2 regions of the Paenarthrobacter sp. RAF54_2 genome follow, and region 2 is predicted to be linked to the other one. Evidence: predicted binding sites of a transcription regulator. Region 2 holds the regulator's gene; the other holds the start of a gene.
The links. Region 2 encodes Rex, which represses fermentation and respiration genes when NADH is low (regulators of the CRP and FNR family bind a similar motif). Its sites were predicted from a motif close to CTTGTGAANNNNTTCACAAG; they were not measured.
Positions count from the first base shown of each region.

Region 1: the regulator Rex is predicted to act here: its motif matches at 2,738-2,757, upstream of AB4Y87_RS20850 (glyceraldehyde-3-phosphate dehydrogenase).

Region 1 is NZ_JBFRDV010000024.1:55,207-66,097, forward strand. Features, by position in the region: gene AB4Y87_RS20840 (HNH endonuclease family protein) at 1-627, opposite strand, end outside; gene AB4Y87_RS20845 (hypothetical protein) at 750-959, opposite strand; gene AB4Y87_RS20850 (glyceraldehyde-3-phosphate dehydrogenase) at 1,031-2,518, opposite strand; RNA gene rnpB (RNase P RNA component class A) at 2,803-3,194, opposite strand; gene AB4Y87_RS20860 (YaaA family protein) at 3,252-4,016, shown strand; gene AB4Y87_RS20865 (zinc ribbon domain-containing protein) at 4,026-4,763, opposite strand; gene AB4Y87_RS20870 (Nif3-like dinuclear metal center hexameric protein) at 4,854-5,765, opposite strand; gene msrA (peptide-methionine (S)-S-oxide reductase MsrA) at 5,890-6,414, shown strand; gene cysK (cysteine synthase A) at 6,481-7,416, shown strand; gene epsC (serine O-acetyltransferase EpsC) at 7,458-8,042, shown strand; gene AB4Y87_RS20890 (oxidoreductase) at 8,039-8,872, opposite strand; gene gndA (NADP-dependent phosphogluconate dehydrogenase) at 8,985-10,421, opposite strand; gene AB4Y87_RS20900 (FadR/GntR family transcriptional regulator) at 10,675-10,891, shown strand, end outside.
Region 2 is NZ_JBFRDV010000005.1:103,802-114,692, forward strand. Features, by position in the region: gene AB4Y87_RS05880 (3-deoxy-7-phosphoheptulonate synthase) at 1-693, shown strand, start outside; gene AB4Y87_RS05885 (helix-turn-helix domain-containing protein) at 845-1,057, shown strand; gene AB4Y87_RS05890 (30S ribosomal protein bS22) at 1,229-1,327, shown strand; gene AB4Y87_RS05895 (endonuclease domain-containing protein) at 1,517-2,098, opposite strand; gene AB4Y87_RS05900 (HAD family hydrolase) at 2,634-3,449, opposite strand; gene AB4Y87_RS05905 (glutaredoxin family protein) at 3,742-3,996, shown strand; gene AB4Y87_RS05910 (redox-sensing transcriptional repressor Rex) at 4,080-4,787, shown strand; gene AB4Y87_RS05915 (hypothetical protein) at 4,835-5,674, opposite strand; gene AB4Y87_RS05920 (hypothetical protein) at 5,939-6,631, opposite strand; gene AB4Y87_RS05925 (YceI family protein) at 6,825-7,376, opposite strand; gene AB4Y87_RS05930 (histidine phosphatase family protein) at 7,592-8,257, shown strand; gene AB4Y87_RS05935 (TlpA family protein disulfide reductase) at 8,262-8,867, shown strand; gene AB4Y87_RS05940 (cytochrome c biogenesis CcdA family protein) at 8,873-9,628, shown strand; gene resB (cytochrome c biogenesis protein ResB) at 9,628-10,891, shown strand, end outside.

The sequences.
Region 1 (10,891 bases), on a different contig from region 2:
TGCGCCCTTCTTCACATTCTCGGGCCCATCAGCTGCAATCAGGTTCAAGGGATCATTTGCCAGCCTTTGACGCTGCTGCACCGTTAATTGCTTGGCACCCTTCTGCCATGCGTCGGCGAGGGCGACAATGTGGTCAATCTGAACATCAGCGCTGGTGTCCTGGCCCCGACGGAAGGTCACGTGGGCGCCCGTGTAGGGTTCGTGAAACTCTCCAGTGGCAACCTTGCATGAGGAACCGCTGGTGAACTCCACCGACGACAGGTCCCTGCGCAGGATGTCGTTCCTGGTATCGCATCCGTTTCGGTCCGCATCCAGCCAGGCCTGGCCGAATGCGGTTCGCTCATAGTCTTCCTGGGATGCCCGCCCCTTGACTTCCAGACCTTCCAGTGCGGCGCTTGCCTTCTCCGCGGGAACAGCCTCGATGCCGGAAATGGGTTTCATCCAAGCCGGGTTAAATACCGGCGCATCAGCGGGGCCGGAGACCCAAGGCTCAGCCGCGTTGAACTGGCCGGTGGTGAAGAACCAAGACAGTCCTGCCACGAGGGTGGCGGCCACTAACCCTAGAACGGCCCAGGCTTGGCGTGATCGTCTGCGTGCGCGTTTGTAGGCAGACCAGGTGATACTCAAGGGGCTCCGTCCAGTCGGGGTGGGTGGTGTCCTTCGAGCGTAGGACACGGCACCGACAGTCAGAGCCGATATCCACAGTGTGTAGGAGAAGTCACACTGCAGTGGTGGGGTTCTTCCCCGGGTTACTGCTCACGCATAACGCGTTGCAGGTCTTCCGCAGCCACCTCCAGCAGCGTACGCAATTGCTGGACGCGTTCGTCGCTGACGTCCCCCGCGGCGTTTGCTGCGATGGCCTGGTCCAGCAGTTTCTGTGCCTGCTTGTGGTTGGCCCGTGCTACGTCCAACGCGTGTTCCAGCGTTGTCTCGTGTTCCAAAGTCGATTCATTTTCCATGAACCCATTTTGGTCAGGTTTCCCGGCTGATGCCAGTGACACAGCCGGGAAACCCGTGAATACTTCCCGGCTTAGGCGTTGGCTGCCTCAAGCACTGCGATGGGAGCCACGATGTCGCGGGCAGGGAAGGACGGCGGGTTTACGCCGGCCATTTCCTCCATGACACGGACCACCTGGCAGGAGTAGCCGAATTCGTTGTCGTACCAAACGTAGAGCACGAGGTTCTTGTCGTTGGAAATAGTGGCCAGACCATCAACGATGCCTGCGCGGCGGGATCCAACGAAGTCGGTGGAGACAACGTCCGGCGAGTCGATGTAGTCGATCTGCTTCCGCAACGGCGAGTGCAGCGACATTTCGCGGAGGTAGTCGTTGACCTCATCGCGTGTGGTGCCATTGGCAAGGTTGAGGTTCAGGATCGCCATGGACACATCCGGGGTAGGTACGCGGATCGCGTTACCGGTGAGCTTGCCCTGAAGTTCCGGAAGCGCCTTGGCAACAGCCTTGGCTGCGCCTGTCTCCGTGATAACCATGTTCAGGGCTGCCGAACGGCCGCGGCGGTCTCCCTTGTGGAAGTTGTCGATCAGGTTTTGGTCGTTCGTGAACGAGTGCACCGTTTCGACGTGGCCGTGGATGATACCGAATTTGTCGTTGATGGCCTTCAGTACCGGAGTAATGGCGTTGGTTGTGCACGACGCAGCGGTGACGATCTTGTCGTCATCGGAGATGTCGGACTGGTTGATTCCGTGGACGATGTTCTTCAGATCGCCCTTGCCCGGAGCCGTCAGCAGGACACGCGCAACACCCTTGCTCTGCAGGTGCTGGGACAGGCCCTCCGCATCGCGCCAGCGTCCGGTGTTGTCCACTACCAGGGCATCCTTGATGCCGTAGGCGGTGTAGTCCACGGTAGCGGGGTTGTCGGAGTAGATGACCTGGACCTGAACGCCGTTGGCAGTGATGGTGTTGGCTTCTTCGTCCACGCGGATGGTTCCTTCAAAGGAACCGTGTACGGAGTCGCGGCGCAGGAGGCTGGCACGCTTGACGAGGTCGTTCTCGGCGCCCTTGCGGACAACGATGGCACGCAGCCGCAGGCCATGCCCACCACCGGCCTTTTCAATCAGGATGCGGGCCAGGAGGCGGCCGATGCGTCCAAAGCCATAAAGCACGACGTCGGTACTGGTGCGGTCATCAGCGCCACGCTTTCCGACGATTTCGGCGAGCTCTGCCCGCAGGAACTCATCCAAGGAGGTGCCGTGGCCCTCGACGCGGAACTTCTCCGTAAGGCGGGCAATGTCGATTGCAGCCGCACCGAGTTCCAGCTCAGCAAGAGCGTTCAACAGGGGTGCGGTTTCTTCGAGCAGCAGCTCGGTGTTGCTCATCCGGCGCGCAAAGCGGTGGGCCTTCAGGATGTTCATGGTCGACTTGTTGATCAGGCTCCGGCCGTGGATGCTCGTGACCACGTTGTTTTCCCGGTACAACCGGCCGATCACCGGAATCATGGCCTCGGCGAGAGCCTCCCGGCCCATCCACTTATCAAGACAAGAATCTGACGTCTGGCTCACAGAACTACCTTCCTTGGGTCAACCACATACGTCCTCGTATGCAGATGGCGGCCGCCCGGAGTAATCCTGCGGCACGGGCACTGGCCGGGCTTCGGTCCACCCACAGCGCCTTGAACGATTGCAAAGAAAAGACCGCCGGCTGCGAACGCAGTCCCGGCGGCAGAACATCTACGTTCATAACAAGTCTAAGGCGGAAGGGCGTCCTCTTGGGTGCCGGGGGGCGTGAAATCACTCACATGGCAGTCACAATGGACGTCATATGCCCGGGACCTCAGTGGCAAATGTGGATGGGTTGACCGATACGCCGGGTTCTGTCATCCCTTGCCGTTGCCGGCAAAGGAGTGGCGGCCATCCATCTACGAACGCCGTTGCCGACGCCCTCCAGCAGCCTACCCGGACACTCGGGCGAGCAGCCCTCAAACGTGTCCTGTCTGGCCTTGCTCCGGGTGGGGTTTACCTAGCCTCCCCGGTCACCCAGGGAGCTGGTGGTCTCTTACACCACCGTTTCACCCTTACCTGCCGCATGCTGATGCAAGCACCATCACGCGAAGGCGGTCTGTTCTCTGTGGCACTGGCCTGCGGGTTACCCCGAGTGGGCGTTACCCACCACCCTGCTCTGCGGAGCCCGGACGTTCCTCGAGCCACTTCCGTGACGCGCGACCGCCTGGTCAACCCATCCGCCGTACAGTCTACCGGCGTCGAGGGTTGCCCCGGTCACCGGTAATATCGTCAGGTGCTGATTCTGCTGCCGCCTTCCGAAGGCAAGACCCCCGCCGTCAAAGGCCCCGCCGTCGAATGGGAGTCGCTTAGCTTTCCGGAGCTCAACCCTTACCGCGCCAAGGTCCTGGAATCGTTGGGCACCGTCAGCGCGCACGAGGACGCCTTGGCGTTGCTTGGCGTCGGTGCCTCGCTGAAGGACGACGTCGAACGTAATACCCGGCTGCACGCAGAACCGGCGGCGCCGGCCCACCAGGTCTACTCGGGAGTCCTGTATGACGCGCTCGGCTTCAATTCGATGACGCCGACTCAACGCCGCAAGGCAACCGAATCGATTTTGGTGATTTCGGCACTGTGGGGTGCCATCGGTTTTGGTGACCATGTGCCGGCTTACCGGCTGTCCATGGGAACGGCACTGCCCGACGTCGGACGCCTCGCCTCCTTCTGGAAGCCGAACCTGAATGCGGCCCTCGCCAAACGGGCTGAAGGAGAATTGCTGGTTGATTGCCGTTCCAGCACGTATGCAGCGGCGTGGGCTCCACCAGCAGCGCAAACCGTCACAGTGAATGTTTTCAACGAGGCAAACGGCAAGCGCACGGTGGTCAGCCACTTCGCCAAACACACGCGGGGTGAGTTTGCCAGGCACCTGGTGACCAGGCGCGGGAAGGCTCCAGCAACTCCGGATCAGTTACTGAAGGCTGCCAGCGAAGTTTGGACCGCGGAACTGGTTGAGGGTTCGGCCCGCAAGCCGCACGCGCTGAATATCATCCTGACCAGCTGACTGAAGCTGTCAGTTCCACTCCGCCGAACGGACCAGGATGACACCGGAATCCGGGCAGAAGACGATGTCGTCTTCAGCAGCGGCCTTGACTTCGGCCAGGTCACCGGGGCTGAGCATCATGCCGGACCCCTCGGACTTCCCGTGGAACAGCCGGGCAGCCCCGACGCCACGCTTGGCAATCGTCTTCTCATAAACTGCGAGCATTCCGGCGTCCAGAGCCTCCGCGAAAGCGGCACGCTGCCCGCGGACCACGGTTTCCTCGGCTGCGATCTCAGCAATTGCCTCGTCCAATTCGGCGCGGATGCCGGCAAATGAACCCTGGATGTCATCCACGATGGCCTGCTGTGCGGCTTGACGCTCCCGCAGGGTGTCCAAACGCTCCAGGATTTCAAGCTCAACGTCCTCCAGGTCGGAGCGCCGCTTGTTAAGGGATGCGATGTCACTCTGAAGCGCCACCAGGTCCTTGGAGAGGCCCGTTCCGCTGTTGAGCCTGGCTTCGTCACGCTCGATGCGGGAGGCGACTTGCTCCACGTCCGCTTCGGAACGACGCAGTTCAGCTTCGGCGTCGTGCACCGCCATCTTGGCAGCGCCCAGTTCACCATTGGCTACGTTCAGTGCATCCTGCAGGTCAGCTATCCGCGGATCCGTTTCCAGCACCTTCCGGCGGCCGGCCAACGATTTGAGCTTGGCATCCAGTCCCTGCAGTTCAAGCAATTTCAGTTGTTCTGCCGGTGCTGCTTTCGCCACGCTTACCTCCGCTTGTATCGCTTCCGGCCCTGGGGATCAGTTCCGGATGGACGGCCCGTGTTTATTGGGATTGTCCGTATCTTCTAGACTCTAGTCCCCGCCGGGAGTGAGTATGAAGTCCCAAGGATCGCTGTTGGTGCTGCTCACGCGGATCTCGACGTCGTAGCCCTGATCGCCCAGTACGTTGCCGAGCGCTTCCGCGGCTACGGGCAGCCACAGCCATTCACTGGCAAAGTGTGAGACGTCGATGAGGTACGGCCGGCCGTTGACCGCCCCTTCGCGCGCTTCCGACGCCGGATGGTGCCGCATGTCTGCTGTCACATAGACATCTGCATTGCTGGCCCTGACGGCATCGAACAAGCTGTCGCCCGCACCACCACAGACGGCGACGCGCCGCAGCAGACCGTCCTTGTCACCGGCCACGCGAACCCCTCCGGCCACCGCGGGGAGCATCCCAAAGACCCGGGCAGCGAAATCACCCAGGGTCATGAGCTCAGGAAGGTCACCAACCCGGCCAATGCCTTCCTCGGGCAATCCATTGGCGGCAGGGGTCAGTGGAGCAACATTCTCCAGGCCAAAGGCGTCCGCCAACACGTCCGATACGCCCCCGACGGCGGAGTCACCATTGGTATGGACGGTCAGGAGTCCGGTGCCCGCTTCGATCAGCCGGTGCACGGCCAAGCCCTTCGCGGAGGTGGCCGCGACGGAGTTCACGCCTTTGAGCAGCAACGGGTGATGGGTAATCAGGAGCCCCGCTCCCCAGTCAATGGCCTCGTCGATGACAGCCAATGTAGGGTCCACAGCAAACAGGATCTTGGTGATGGGCGTGTTGGGGCGCCCAACGACGAGGCCTACCTCGTCCCAGTCCTCAGCCAAGGACTCTGGCCAGAGCTCCTCAACAGCAAGCAACACCTGGCCAAGAGTCGGGTCCCCGCTTGCTTCCACTGTCCCGGCGTCGTCGCTGGAATCCGCATCAGAAATGGCGGTGTCTACTGCTTCCATACTCTTATTCTTACCTACTGGACCCGATGGGGCAGTTTTGGTAGCTGCCGTACCTGCCCAGCGGCGTTATTGTCCCGTAAGGTATTGCGGGAATCATCAGGCCCTCCAATCCATTGAAGAGATCATGAAAACTTTTGTACTTGGTGGTGGATGCTTCTGGTGCCTTGATGCCGTGTACCAGAAAACCCGCGGTGTCAGTTCGGTAGTCTCCGGCTATACGGGTGGCCATGTCCGAAACCCTGACTACTACGACGTCTGCTCGGGAACTACCGGTCATGCAGAGGTGGTTGCGGTGACATTCGACGAAACCGTGGTGCCGGAGGAGGTCATTCTTGACATGTTCTTCGCGTTGCATGACCCCACCACGTTGAACCGCCAGGGCTACGACACAGGCACCCAATACCGTTCGTCGATGTTCTACACCACGACGGAGGAAAAGATCCTCTTCGAAGAAGCCATCGAGCGCGCGCAAGCACTCTGGGCCAATCCGATTGTGTCGGAAGTAAGCCGGCTACCCGAGTTCTATGAGGCAGAGGAAGTCCATCAGAACTATTACGCCAAGTTCCCGTACCAGGGCTATTGCCAGGTCATCATCAATCCAAAGCTGGCCAAAGCGCGGAAATATTACTCTGCATGGCTAACTGCTTAGCAGGGTTTCGATGCGGCTGGTTAGGCTGACCTCAGCATTCCCTCTTCAGAGATAGGCATAATCTTCATGGCAAGGATCTACGACGACGTCACCCAGCTTGTCGGCCGCACTCCGCTGGTCCGTTTGAACCGGCTGACCGAAGGCCTTGAGGCCACCGTTGCGGTCAAGCTTGAGTTCTACAACCCGGCCAACAGCGTGAAGGACCGTATCGGTGTGGCCATCATTGACGCCGCCGAAAAGTCCGGTGCCCTGAAGCCGGGCGGAACAATTGTGGAAGGCACCTCCGGTAACACCGGAATCGCACTGGCCCTTGTTGGTGCTGCACGCGGCTACAAGGTCATCCTGACCATGCCTGAGACCATGTCCACGGAACGTCGTGTCATGCTTCGCGCCTATGGTGCAGAGATCGTCCTGACTCCCGGTTCCGAAGGTATGCGCGGCGCTGTTGAAAAGGCCCAGGAAATTGTTGCCAACACCGAGAACTCCATCTGGGCGCAGCAGTTCGCCAACCCCGCCAACCCGGAGATCCACCGCAACACAACAGCCGAGGAAATCTGGGCTGACACAGATGGCGAAGTAGACATCTTTGTTGGCGGCATCGGTACCGGCGGTACCGTGACCGGCGTCGGGCAGCTCCTCAAGGAGCGCAAGCCCGAAGTCCAGATCATTGCCGTTGAGCCCAAGGACTCCCCCATCCTTAATGGCGGCAGCCCCGGTCCCCACAAGATCCAGGGCCTGGGCGCCAACTTCATTCCGGAGGTCCTTGACACGAACGTCTACGACGAAGTCCTCGACGCTACCCTTGAAGACTCGGTTGCCACCGCCCGCGCCTTGGGTTCCAAGGAAGGCGTACTCGCCGGCATCTCCGGCGGCGCCGCAGTATGGGGTGCACTGGAAGTCGCCAAGCGTCCCGAGAACAAGGGCAAGCTGATCGTCGTGATCGTGCCGGACTTCGGAGAGCGTTACATCTCCACTGTGCTCTTTGACGATATCCGCGGCTAACACTTCGCCCGCAAGCATTCATTTCCTGTAGAAAGGTCTTTGTGAGCTTCTTCGCAAGGCTTAAGGAAGACCTCGACGCCGCCCGGTCACATGACCCGGCGGCTCGAGGTTCTTTTGAGAACTTTTTCGCCTACTCCGGCCTGCACGCCATCTGGGCACACCGCCTGACCCACAAGCTCTGGCAAAACCCGGCCCTTCGCTTTCCCGCCCGCCTTATTTCCCAGTTGGCGAGATTCCTGACGGGCATCGAGATCCATCCCGGCGCAACCATCGGCCGACGTTTCTTCATCGACCACGGCATGGGCGTCGTTATCGGTGAAACTGCTGAAATCGGCGAGGACGTGATGATCTACCACGGTGTGACGCTCGGCGGCCGGTCCCTTGCCAAGGTCAAGCGCCATCCGACCATCGGGGATCGTGTGACCATCGGCGCCGGCGCCAAGGTCCTGGGTCCCATTACGATCGGCGCAGACAGCGCAATTGGTGCGAACGCCGTCGTGGTGAAGAACGCTCCCCCGGAGTCGATCATCACCGGCATTCCTGCCACATGGCGGCACCGCGACGCGAAATCCGAAACCAAACCGGCGGTTGACCCGGCTGAGTACTACATCGAATACCGGATCTAGCTGGTAAACCTCTTGTAGGAGTTCCAGAGGACGGCGTCGAAGACGCGGTCAGGAAGCACCCTCCGTAAGGCCAGGACGCTCCAGGCTCCCCTACCCACCGGGTAGCGGGTCTTGGGGCGTTTTGCCGTTGACGCGCGAACTATTGCCCTGGCCACAACCCTCGGAGGTGTGGACAACAGCTGTCCGGATGTTGACGCCAAGGCTGCCGCCATGACGTGGGCCTGCCCTTTATATGGACCTCTACCGGACGCGGATAGCAGGCCTTCCCCAGCAATGGTGCCCCATTCGGTGTCTGTTCCGGCCGGCTCAATGAGGACGACGTCGATGCCGTGCGGTTTCAACTCGAGCCGCAAAGAATCGCTCATCCCCTCCACTGCGAATTTTGTCCCGTGGTACCAAGCGCCCAGGGGCTCATAGATCTTTCCTCCAATGGAGGAGACGTTGATGATCCGACCAGAACCCACTTGCCGCATCCTTGGAATAACGAGTTGAGTCATCCTTGCCAGACCCATCACGTTCACCTCGAACTGGCGCCTGCCTTCGGCCAAGGGAACCTCTTCCAGGGAGCCGTAGGAGCCGTACCCGGCGTTGTTCACGAGGACGTCTATGTGCCCGTGTGCAGCCTCAACAAGCGCGACTGCTGAGGCCATGGAGTCCTCGATGGTGACATCCAGGTGCATGACGGTGATTCCCTGTGCCTGAAGCGGATGCATCTTCTCCACCCGACGCGCGCCGGCGTACACAATGAAGCCTTCGGACCTCAGGGCACGCGCCGTCTCGAAACCAATGCCGGTAGATGCTCCAGTGACAAAGGCGATGCGGTCGGTCATGGCACTGGCTCCTTGGCTCGTGGCACCCGCGCGATGGCCCAGTACCCGTTCCGGCACGGCAAAGGCCGGCTCCTCCCAGCGTATCGGGGAAGAACCGGCCTTGCGGTGGAACTTAGTGGGTGTCGACGGCCGAGATTTCGGACTTGTCTTCGCCCCACAGCGTGTGGAACGTACCTTCGGCATCAACGCGGCCGTAGGTGTGCGCACCGAAGAGGTCACGCTGGCCCTGGATCAGCGCAGCGGCAACGCGCTTGCGGCGCAGGCCGTCGTAGTACGCCAACGAGGAGGAGAAGACCGGTACCGGGATGCCCAGTTGGACGGCGGTAGCAACAACGCGGCGCCAGGCCGGGAGGGCCTCGGCGATGGCCTTGGTGAAGGCCGGCGCGAACAACAGGTTGGCGGGCTTCTCCTCGGCAGCGTAAGCCTTGGTGATGTCCTTGAGCAGTTCGGCACGAATGATGCAGCCAGCACGCCACAGCGAGGCGATCTCGTCCAGCTTGAGGTCCCAGCCATACTCCTTGGCAGCGGAGGTCAGCATGTCCAGGCCCTGGGCGTAGGAAACCAGCTTGGAGGCGTACAGTGCCTGGCGGACGTCCTCAACGAACGTCTCTGGGATCTCCACGGAAGCCTCTTCGCCAGCCAGCAGTTCCTGGCCAAGCTTGCGCTGCTCGGCCTGTGAGGACAGTGCGCGGGCGAAAACGGACTCGGCGATGCCGGAGACCGGAGAGCCGAGTTCCAGGGCGGAGATGACCGTCCAACGTCCGGTTCCCTTCTGGCCTGCGGCATCCACGACGACGTCAACGAACGGCTTGCCGGTCTTGGCGTCAACGTGGCCCAGGACTTCGGCGGAGATTTCGATCAGGAAGGAGGACAGATCGCCCTTGTTCCACTCAGCGAAAATCTTGGACTGCTCAGCCGGCTCAATGCCGGCACCGGAGCGGAGGAGATCGAATGCTTCACCGATGACCTGCATGTCGGCGTATTCGATGCCGTTGTGGACCATCTTGACGAAGTGGCCGGCACCGTCGGTGCCGATCCAAGCGCAGCACGGTTCGCCGTCGACCTTTGCGGCAATCTTCTCCAACAGCGGCCCAAGGGCGTCGTAGGACTCACGGGAGCCGCCGGGCATGATCGAAGGACCGTTCAACGCGCCTTCTTCGCCACCGGAAACACCGACGCCTACAAAGTGGAGGTCCTTCTTGGCCAGCGCGGCTTCGCGGCGGCGGGTGTCCTCGTAGTGCGAGTTACCGGCATCGATGATGATGTCGCCGGCCTCGAGCAGCGGCTCGAGCTGCTCGATGACGTTGTCCACGGGAGCGCCTGCCTTGACCATGATCAGGACACGGCGGGGCTTTTCAAGGGAATCAACGAGTTCCTGCAGAGTTTCCGTGCGGATGAAATCGCCGTCCGTGCCGTGCTTTTCCAGCAGGGCGTCGGTCTTTTCCACGGAGCGGTTGTGGAGAGCCACGGTGAAGCCGTTGCGGGCCAGGTTGCGGGCCAGGTTGGCGCCCATCACCGCAAGGCCGGTGACACCGATGTGTGCTGACATCAAAACTCCAATTCGATCGTGTGCAAACAGTCCCACCTACCCCCCTGGGGGCACGCAGGAAGCGATTTCAAAACCAGGGGCTGTAATAAACCATACGTATTTAAGCCATGAGCAGGAAAGTGGCGCCCACGTTGTGGAACTGCGCCACGTCATAAACAGTCTATGATGTGCGTGACTTCCGCAGCCTCCCAAGCGTGCAGCACGACACCGGATGCTACACGCGGAATGTCTTCCCCCCACTATGCTTACGTCTATGTCAACCAGCCTCCACCACCGCGCCGTAGAGCACCTGGGAACCCGGATTGTGGGCGGCGCCCTTCCCACCGGCCATGTCATGCTGGCCGAACATCTGGAAGACGAGCTCAACGTTTCTCGCTCGGTGGTCCGGGAGGCCGTCCGCGTCCTGCAGTCGCTGGGTTTGGTGGAGACGATCAAGCGTGTCGGAATCCGCGTCCTCCCGGCGCATCGTT
Region 2 (10,891 bases):
GTCACCGCGCTGGGACTGCCCACCGCCACTGAATTCCTGGAACCCATCAGCCCGCAGTACATGGCCGACCTCGTCTCCTGGGGTGCGATCGGCGCTCGCACCACCGAAAGCCAGATCCACCGCCAGCTTGCCTCCGGGCTGTCCATGCCCATCGGCTTCAAGAACGGCACCGACGGCGACCTCCAGGTGGCCATCGACGCGTGCGGCGCGTCTGCCGCTGAACAAGCCTTCCTCGGAATCGACGACGACGGCCGCGCGGCTCTCGTGGCGACGTCCGGCAACCCGGACACCCACGTGATCCTGCGCGGCGGGCGCAAGGGCCCCAACTACTCTGCCGACGATGTTGCAGCTGCTTCGGCCAAGCTCGGCTCCAAGGGGCTGAACCCGCGCTTGATCGTGGACGCCAGCCACGCCAACAGCGGCAAGAGCCACCACCGCCAGGCTGAAGTTGCCCTGGAAATCGGTGCGCAACTTGAGGCGGGCGAGACCTCACCGATTGCTGGCGTCATGCTGGAGAGCTTCCTCGTGGGAGGGGCGCAGAACCTGGATGTGGCCAAGCAGCTCGCGGGGGAGCAGGAGCTCGTTTACGGCCAGAGCGTCACCGATGCCTGCATGGAATGGGACGTCACCGCCTCGGTGCTGGAACAGCTCGCTGCGTCTGCCCGGAAGCGCCGGCTGGTTTCGGGGGAGTAGCCGGGGAGTAGAGTCCCACTTACCGGAAATGCTTTCACATTGGTCACTTCAGCCTCTAGAGTATCTAGCACATGGTTGTTTGATGGCTCAGCATCGGCACACCGTTCTACTGGGGGTGTCCTGTCCAGCTGAGAGCAAAGGAATATGGGAAATGTCCGCGGAGACTAACTTCTCGAATGCGCGTTTCATGACTGTGGCTGAAGTAGCCGAGGTCCTGCGCGTTTCCAAAATGACTGTGTATCGCCTGGTCCACTCAGGGGAAATGCCTGCCGTCAGGTTTGGCCGTTCCTTCCGGGTGCCTGAAGAGGCCGTGGCCCAGTACCTCAAGGGTGCAGTGGTCGACGGGCAATCCGAGACCGCATGAGGGCGCCGGGGTCCGTCCCACGGACCGTGGTCACGGGGTGCCCCTTTGAAGCGGTACTCTGTTAAGGAACGTTTTACGTCAATGTAAGAATCTGTCAGTTGTACTGTCTGCTGCTAGTCCGCGGATCCGTTCCAACAGACAGGACCTTCATCTAGTTTGTAAGGAACTTTCGTGGGTTCAGTTATTAAGAAGCGCCGCAAGCGTATGGCCAAGAAGAAGCACCGCAAGCTGCTTCGCAAGACTCGCCACCAGCGCCGCAATAAGAAGTAGAGATACTTCACCAAGCGTGAATGCCCGTTGCCTTCCAAGGCGGCGGGCATTTTTGCTCTCTCACATCCCGACGCTTCTGGCGGGATGTTCTCTCACGTCGCGGCGCTTGTGGCCGGACGTTCTCTCATCTCGGGGACGCTTTTGGCCGGATGTTCTCTCACGTCGTGGCGCTTCTGGCGGGATGTTCTCTCACGTCGCGTTCTTGGCAAACCCGGATGCAACGGATGGGTCCATCCATGCAGTCCGTAGCGCCCTCTTAATCTGCCGAACGGCGTTGCCAAAGTTGTCCGCAAGGTCATCTTTTCCGAAGACAAGGACAGTCCAACCGGCTGCTCTAAACGCCTTATCCCTGCGCCGATCGCTATGCATCTGCTCCTCCTCAAGGTGATGGCCGCCGTCGTACTGGATCGCGAGGCGACGGCTCTTGAAACCCAAATCCGCTGAAGGCGAGAAGGGATCGTTCGCGCGGAGCAGCACCTGGAGCTGAGGTTCCGGCAAGTTGGCATCAAGCATGGCCAGACGGAGCAAAGTCTCTGGAGCCGAGTCGGCCCCGACGCGCATAAGGTCCAGAGCTTCCCGTGCCCGGACTACGCCTTGGCGGTTTTTGTGCCGTTCGACCATGCTGCGAAGCCCTTCGGCAGTGGCGAACGGTGTATCGCGCCCCTCAAGATTCAGCCGTGGAATGCGAATCAACTGATCTGCCACGCATACGAGGTCATGAAGGGGGAGACGACGCGCCAAGTCCAGCCATGTTCTGGCTCGAGTGCTCATCCAAATCCCTTGGACTTGCTCAATTTCTCCCTCGAAGAGCGTTTCAGTGTGCCCTATGATGCCTTTGCGCCGGACCGACGGCAGACGTCGCGGTTTGCTCAAATGCAATTCATTTGAATCCGATAGCCACGCCGGCAAGACAAAACCATGGAGCCTGGCTGCCGTTGTATGGGAGATCCAAGCGCCAGGGCTGGCTGACGAGAGGGAACGGGCAGCTGACGAGAGGTCGAAATCCCAATCCGTCGGCCGATACAAGCCCCGGCTCACAGGAACGATGCTACTGCTGCGCCAAATGTCTGAAGGATCGATTCCCGCTGCCTTGGCGTCGTTCAGGCTGAAAGGTCCCAAGAGCGGGCTGGATTGGTTGAGTAACGAGTTCTGCATACCCGCATTGTTCCTTGGAAGCCGCTAAGCGTGCAGAAGTTATCCACAGGTAGGCCAGCAGCACCAGAGGATGTGGGAGAGGAACGCTGGAAACGCGTGGGGATGTGAGGGAGGAACGCTGGAAACGCGTTGGGATGTGAGGGAGGAACGGCTAGCGGGGCCCGCGGAACTTTGAGAATCCACGCCACAGCCCATAGATGGCACCGCCCACGGTGGCCGCCTTCAGCCCCAGGGTTGCTGCACGGCGACCGGATCGGAAATCGTAGACCGGCCAGTTGTTGTCGCGGGCATGCCGGCGCAGCTTGGAGTCGGGGTTGATGACCACAGGGTGGCCCACCATAGTGAGCAGGGGGATGTCATTGGCGGAGTCGCTGTAAGCCCAGCAGTGGTCCAAGTCCAAGCCTTCTTGGTCAGCTATGAGCTGGACCGCGATGGCTTTGGCCGGGCCGTGCAGAATGTCACCGACAAGCTTGCCGGTATACATTCCGTCATGGACTTCGCCGACGGTTCCCAGCGCGCCGGTCAGGCCCAACCTTGTGGAGATGACGGTGGCAACCTCAATAGGGGTCGCCGTCACCAGCCATACCCTCCGGCCTACACGGAGGTGTTGCTCGGCGAGCGCTTTGGTTCCAGGCCAGATCCGGGACTCGATCATTTCGTCATAAACTTCTTCGCCCAGGGCTTTGATGTCCTCCACAGTGATCCCGGCGGCCAACGTCAGGGCTGAGTCGCGCACGGCATGGACGTCGTCCATGTTCTCGCCGCGCATTACAAACTTGAACTGCTTCCACGCGAAGCCAGCCGCCTGGGACAGCGTGAAGGCCTTGCGTTCGTACATCTTGCGGGCCACATGGAAGAGGCTGGCGCCCTTCATCAAAGTGTTGTCGACGTCGAAGAAAGCGGCTTCGCCGGTGTGCTGCGGAACCTTGGCGTCGGCGACCACAGCGGCGTTCTTCTCGTCGGGCATGCCTTGAGTCTAGTCAATCGCCAGGCCCCGGCGTTGAGGGCGCACGGTGGGGCTGCCCCGTGGGGATGTGCAAGAGCATCGGTGGAAACCGGTCGGGATGTGCAAGAGCGTTGGTGGAAACCGGTCGGGATGTGCAAGAGCGTTGGTGGAAACCGGTCAGGATGTGAGAGAGCATCGGGGGAAAGCGGTCAGGATGTGAGAGCGCTTTGGGGGAAACCGGTCAGGATGTGAGAGAGGGTTGGGGGGAAGGGCGGTGGATGTGAGAGAGCGTTGGGGCGGTTACCGTTGTGTCATGGCTATTCCCGACGTCGTTCTCCTCACCAAAGCTGACTGCCACCTGTGCACGGAGGCGCGTGCCGCCGTCGAGCGCGTCACCTCGGCGCTGGGTGTCCAGTGGACCGAGCAGGCAATCGACGGTAACCCGGAACTGCAGGAGCGATACGCGGAGGAAATTCCAGTGGTGCTGGTGGATGGGGTCCAGCGCGACTTTTGGAAGATCGACGAGCAGCGCTTGACCCGTACTTTGAAAAGAACCCTTGACGGCTGAGGATCAGGGGACTCTGTTACCCGGAAGTACCGGCTTTTGTTGAGTCCGGCCAAGGGCCATAGAGTGGAACAACAAGCGACGCAATGGAGAAAACCGTGACTGCGCTGGAACCGTCCCCGGGGGCAACAAGCGGGGACAACGAACCTGCCGCCAAGCAGATCCCGCCCGCGGCTGTGGCCCGGATGACCCTCTATTTGCGCGCGCTCAACTCCCTCCTGGCAGAAGGCGTGGAACGTGTGTCATCGGACGCGTTGGCCGAGGCTTCAGGCGTCAGCTCCTCCACGCTCCGCAAAGACCTCTCCTACGTCGGCTCGTACGGGACCCGCGGGGTGGGATATGAAGTCCAATACTTGAGCCGTCACATTGCCGCAGCCCTTGGCCTGACGCACGACTGGAAGGTCGCAATCGTCGGTGCCGGTAACCTCGGCAAGGCGCTGGCGCGGTACGGCGGCTTCGAATCCAGGGGTTTCGACGTCGTGGCTATTTTCGACGCAGACCCCATGGTGATCGGCAATGAGGTGGGTTGGTTGCGGGTCAGCGATTCAGCAGAACTTGAACGCGTCCTGGAACGCACACACACCAATATGGTGGTGCTGGCTTTGCCAGCCACCGTTGCCCAGGCAGTTTGCGATCGCGTCATCGCGGCCGGCATCCGCAGCATCCTGAGCTTTGCTCCAGTTCTCCTTCAGGTTCCGCCGCACGTGAACCTCCGCAAGGTGGACATGGCCACCGAGCTGCAGATCCTGGCCTACCACGCACAACGGGCGCAGACACCGGGTCAGGCTGTCTAGCCTTACCGGGTCCGCGCCCGCTGAGTTGTTATAGAAAGCTTGTCGGCTTAGCGGCCGTAAGGGTTCTGGTAAGGGTTGCCGAAAGGCTGCGGCTTGCGGAAGTACGGAGCCGACGCCGGCAGGTACAGCAGGACGATTGYGGCAACTCCCAGCAGGATCACCAAGAGCTGCAGGATGCCGTACGTGGCACCGAACTGGAACAGTCCGGCGAGGCCAAGGACAGAGATCGCCGCGAAGACGGTGCCCAGGATCCTGGCCCAGTTCTTGCCCTTGCGGACCGGGAATGCAACCAAGGCGTAGAGGCCAAGGGACACGATTGCCCCAATGATCGCGGCAACGACGATACCGCCACGCATGCCTTCCAGGGAGCCTTCGGGGAATTCAGTGCCCTGCTGTGCGGCCTGCCGGATCATCGAGTTGATGAAGGCATCCGAGCCGGTGGTGGCCAGGATCAGCGAGCTGATGGCGGACAGGATGCCCGCCGCGATGATCATCCAGAAGGAAATGTTGACCATCTGCGGAACCGTTGTGGGACCGGGCTGCTGGCTGGGCCAGTTGGTGTCCTGACCGTATTGCGGAGCCTGTTGACCGTAGGGAGAAGGCTGCTGGCCGTACGGCGACTGCTGGCCGTACTGTGGCGTCTGCTGGCCGTACTGGGGAGCCGGGGGCTGGCCATACTGTGGTGCGGCCGGGGATTGCTGGCCATACTGTGGTGCGGCCGGCTGCTGGCCATATTGGGGAGTCTGCTGACCGTACTGCGGTGCCTGCTGACCATACTGGGGCGTGGATGGCTGGCCCGGCTGCTCAGGCTTGTTGGCGTCGCCCTTGTTGGCGTCGCCCGGATTGGCGTCCCCCGCGTTGGACGGCGGGTATGGAGGGTTGCTCATGGCATTCCTTTGCTTGTGTTCGACTGCTGGTACGGCTGCCGGGATCAGCAAAAAGACCCTGCCCCCAGCCTGGTTCTGCTTCCACCGTACCTCCGGGGTCCGGTGCTGCGGATGATCACACGCAGGAATTTCCTGCTTCCGATGAAATCATCACCATGGCGTACGCCTTCATGATGAAGGCCGTGGTGGTCCGATGGACCACCACGGCCTGTGCACCTGTCAGGGCGCCTTGGAGGAGAGCCCGACGGCGGTACTTCAGCCGGGCTAGACGGCGCCCTTTACTGCCTTGAACCACAGCTGTGAGTTCGGCAACCACATCAGGACGACGGCCACAGCGCTGACCAGGAAGCCAGGCCAGTTGCCACCCAGGCCTGCCCCGGGCCCGCCGGTGTTGATGGAGCCAAAGATGGCGAGCAACAGCGAAACCGCGGCAAGGACGGTCAAGGCAAGGCGTGCCCATTCCTTGCCTTCCTTCATCTTCATGGCGAGGACAATCTGGGCGGCTGCAACAGCAAGGCTGATGATCAGGAGTACCAGAAGGAGTGCGGCGACTCCTGGCATGAAAGCGAACGCGGCGATGATGGCGAAAAGCCCGATGAGGCCAAAGAGGAGCCCCAGGAGTCCCGAGATGACCCAAATGAAGTAGGACACTTTGAGCTCGGTGGGCAGGCCCATGGTCTTGAAGAGGCCGGAGAACCCACCTTGCGGAAGGACGTCATTGAAGTTGCGGGGTCCGTCGGTCGGCATTTCGAAGTGGAAACCACCTGGCTGTCCTGGTTGCGCTGGTTGTGCCGGCTGGCCCTGTTGCGAATACTGGCCAGGTTGCGACGGCGGCTGGTAGCCCTGGGGTGGTTGGTAGCCCTGCGGCGGTTGGTAACCCGCAGGAGGAACGTTGCCGGGCTGCGGAGGCTGGGCGCCGGGCTGCTGAGGCTCTGGTGCTTCATCTGGGTTACTCATGGCATCACTTTAGACCGCAGGTTGAAGGATGCATAGGAAATTCGGAGCTACTTCGCAGCTAACTACAGGCTGTTTGCCGAATAATCGCAGGGTGACTTCTGAGCATGCGAAACGGCGCCCCCACAGCGGAACTGTGATGGGGCGCCGTTTACTCGGGACTGTCGTACAAACTCCCGTGCAAGCTGCCGTGGAGTTATGGAGCTGCTGGTGCGATGAACGCGAGTTCCAGGTTGATGACAACCTTGTCGCTGACAAGGACGCCGCCGGCCTCAAGCACGGCGTTCCAGGTCAGGCCGAAGTCCTTGCGGCTGATGGTGGTTTCGCCGGAGACGCCTGCACGGGTGTTGCCGAAGGGATCCACTGCGACGCCGTTGAATTCGGTTTCGATGGAAACTTCCTTGGTGACTCCCTTGATGGTGAGATCGCCCACAAGATCGAAGCCGTCGCCGTTTGCCTTGACGTGGCGGGATACGAAGGTGATCTCCGGGTACTTCTCCACATCGAAGAAGTCCTCGCCCTTGACGTGGCCGTCGCGGTTGACGTCGCCGGAGTCAAAGCTGGCCGTCCGGATAGTGGCGTTGACCTTCGAGTCGGTCAGCGTCTCGCCAACTTCGAGGGTGGCGTCGGCGTCCTTGAACACGCCGCGGACCTTGCTGATACCTGCGTGGCGGACGGTGAAGCCGATCTCGCTGTGGGAAGCGTCGAGGGTCCAGATGCCGGTGGTGACGTTGGCGGGAAGGGTCATCATGATGTTGCTCCTGTATGTAGTGGAAGGTACCGCTGGCTTGCCCGGTCGACTGGTTGATGCATTTACTTGAAACGTCAACCGAGCTTCGTGTCTAGTATAAACATGCATATGCATCTTTTATTCCAACTTCACGGAACATTTCTGGAAAACTTTGAGTTCTACTAGCGGTAGAAGATTTCGGATCGCCCCGCTTCTTTGAGAAACTGGTAAACATGCCCCAAGCAACTGTCCATCTGCTTCGCCATGGCGAGGTCCATAATCCCGATGGCGTCCTCTATGGCCGGCTGCCTGAATTCCATCTCTCCGAGCGGGGCCGGGAAATGGCACGCATGCTGGCTGAGCACTTTGCCGTCCGCGCAAGCGAGGGTGCCAGGATTGTCCACCTGGTCGCCTCGCCGCTGACGCGCGCCCAGGAAACGGCAATGCCCACTGCCGAGGCGCTCCATCTCGAGATCCATACGGACCCCAGGATCATCGAAGCGGAGAACCACTTCCAGGGACTTCACCCCACGCGCAGCGAATTCCTGAAGCCTAAGCACTGGCTCTATTTCCGGAACCCCCTGCGCCCGTCCTGGGGCGAGCCCTACAAAGAGCAAGCCGCGCGGGTCCTGGCTGCCGTTGAGGACGCGCGCGTCAAGGCAATCGAACTGGGTGGCGACGGCGCTGAGGCGATCCTTGTCAGCCATCAGCTTCCCATCTGGTCCACCCGTCTGTCCGCCGAGGGCCGCCGGCTGGCGCACGACCCCCGTAAGCGTGAATGCACCTTGACCTCCCTGACATCCCTGACCCTGGACGGCGACGGCAAGATTGTGCGGGTCGAATACAGCGAACCTGCTGCGGTGCTCCTTCCCGGTGCAGCAAGCACCCCGGGGGCGTAGATAGATGGATAACAACCTTTCGCGCCGCGGCGTGCTCACAGCCGGTGGTGTCCTGTTGGCAGGACTTACCATGGGCTTGTCAGCCTGCGCCCAGAAGGACTCCCTCGCAGAGCAAGCCCGAAAAGGCGATAACAAGAACTATGTAGCCGGGGATGGCTCCGTCACCGAGTTCGCCAAAGCGGACCGCGCTGCACCCGTGGCGCTCAAGGGCACACTCTTCAACGGAGACACGGTCAAGCCCGAAGACCTCAAGGGCAAGGTCACGGTCTTGAACTTCTGGTTCGCGGCCTGTGCCCCCTGCCGCGTCGAAGCGCCCCAGCTTGAAGCCCTGCACCAGGAGTTCAAGGACCAAGGCGTTCAATTCTTCGGCGTTAACCTGCGTGACGAGAAAGCCACGGCGGAGGCCTTCGACAAGACCTTCAACCTCACCTACCCGAGCTTCAACGACAAAGACGGTGCCGTGCTCCTGTCCGTGTCCGGAATCGTTCCTCCGGGTGCCGTGCCCACCACATTGGTCTTGGACAAGGAGGGCAAAGTTGCCTCCCGTGTCCTCGGTGAAATTGAGAAGAGCACTTTGAAGGCCCTCATTACGTCCGCAGTGGCTGAGTAGTACCGATGAACAGTCCTTTCGCCGAGACGATCCTGAATGGATCCTTGCTGCTTGCCGTGCCGGTTGCGCTGCTGGCCGGACTCGTCTCGTTCCTTTCGCCGTGTGTGCTGCCGCTGGTCCCCGGTTACCTTGGCTACGTCACGGGATTGACCGGCGTCGACCTCCAAAAGCAGCGCCGGGGCCGCATGCTGGCAGGTATTGGACTGTTTGTCCTTGGCTTCTCGGTAATCTTCGTCCTCCTGGGCGGTGCGTTTGGCCAACTCGGCACCCTCCTGACAGGCCCGCAGAACGCCTGGATCACCCAAGTGCTCGGCATTCTGGTCATCCTCATGGGCATCGTCTTCATGGGTGGCTTTGGTTGGCTGCAGCGTGACGCCAAAATCCATGCCAAGCCTCCGGCCGGCCTGTGGGGCGCGCCGCTCCTGGGGTTGACGTTCGGGCTGGGTTGGGCTCCATGTATCGGGCCCACATACTCCGCGGTACAGTTGCTGAGCTTGTCCGGCGGATCGTCGGCGGCAAAGGGTGCGCTTTTGGCCTTCGTTTACAGCCTTGGCCTGGGTATCCCGTTCCTCCTGATCGCCCTTGCCGTCCGGCGGGGCATGGGCGTCATGTCCTTCTTCCGGACGCACCGCCTGGCGATCCAGCGGTTTGGCGGAGGCATCCTGATTTTGCTCGGCATCCTGATGGCCACCGGCGTGTGGGGAACCTGGGTGACCGAGTTGCAGTACTGGTTCCAAACCGATGTGAAGTTGCCAATCTGATGAGCGAGTCCGTGAAAGCCAAGAAGAAGTCACCAGCCGCTGAAGGCACGACCCCAGCGGAAGGGAAACTGCAAAAGGCCAAGTCCGAGGCCGCGCTGCCCTCCCTGGGCATCCTGGGCATGCTTCGGTGGGCCTGGACCCAGTTGACGAGCATGCGGACGGCGTTGTTCCTGCTCCTCCTGTTGGCTGTGGGCGCGGTGCCGGGGTCCCTGTTCCCGCAGCGCGCAGCGAATCCTGCGGTTGTCACCCAGTACATCAAGGACAACCCCTCCTACGGGCAGCTTCTCGATGCCCTCCAGCTCTACGACGTCTACTCGTCGGCCTGGTTCTCGGCCATCTACATTCTGCTGTTCATCTCCCTGATTGGCTGCGTCACTCCCCGCGCCATAGCCCACTACAAAGCGATGAAGTCGCAGCCGCCGCGCACTCCCAAGCGCCTTTCTCGCCTGCCGGAGTACGGCACGCTCGCGCTGCCCGCCGACGCCGGGATCCCGGCGTCGAAGGCTATCAACGATGCTGCTGGACTGCTCAAGAAGCGCGGTTACCGCGTGGAGGTCAGGGACGTCGACGGCGACCTCCCGTCCTTGGGTGCCGAGCGCGGCTTCCTGAAGGAAGTCGGGAACCTGGTGTTCCACACTTCGCTGATCGGCGTGTTGGTTTCCGTGGCGATCGGCGGCCTTTTCGGGTACAGCGGCCAGCGGATCCTTGTGGAAGGTGAGACGTTCGTCAACACCCTGGTGGGTTACGACCAATTCACCCCGGGCACCAACTTCCAAAGCAGCTGGCTCCAGCCCTACTCCATTCAGTTGGACAAGTTTGAAGCCACCTTCGATCGCGAGTCGCCCAAAAAGATCGGCCAGCCCATCGACTACACGGCCGAGGTCACCACCAAGGAAAATCCGGATTCGCCGGCGAAGAAGGAAACCCTCAAGGTCAACGATCCCATCTCACTGGGTGGCACCAGCCTCTACCTCACCGGAAACGGCTACGCACCCGTGGTGACTGTCCGCGACGGCGAGGGCAACATTGCTTTCCAGGGGCCGGTCACGGCCAAGGTCCAGGGCGATAACTACTACTCATCCGTGGTCATCAAAGTGCCGGATGGCAAACCGGACCAGCTGGCGTTCCAAGGCTTCTTCCTGCCCACGGCCTTCAAGTCCGAAAATGGCATCTCCTTCAGCGCAAGTCCCGAACTCTTCAACCCACAGTTGAGCCTGGATTCCTACTACGGCGACCTCGGCCTGGACAAGGGCGTTCCCCAGA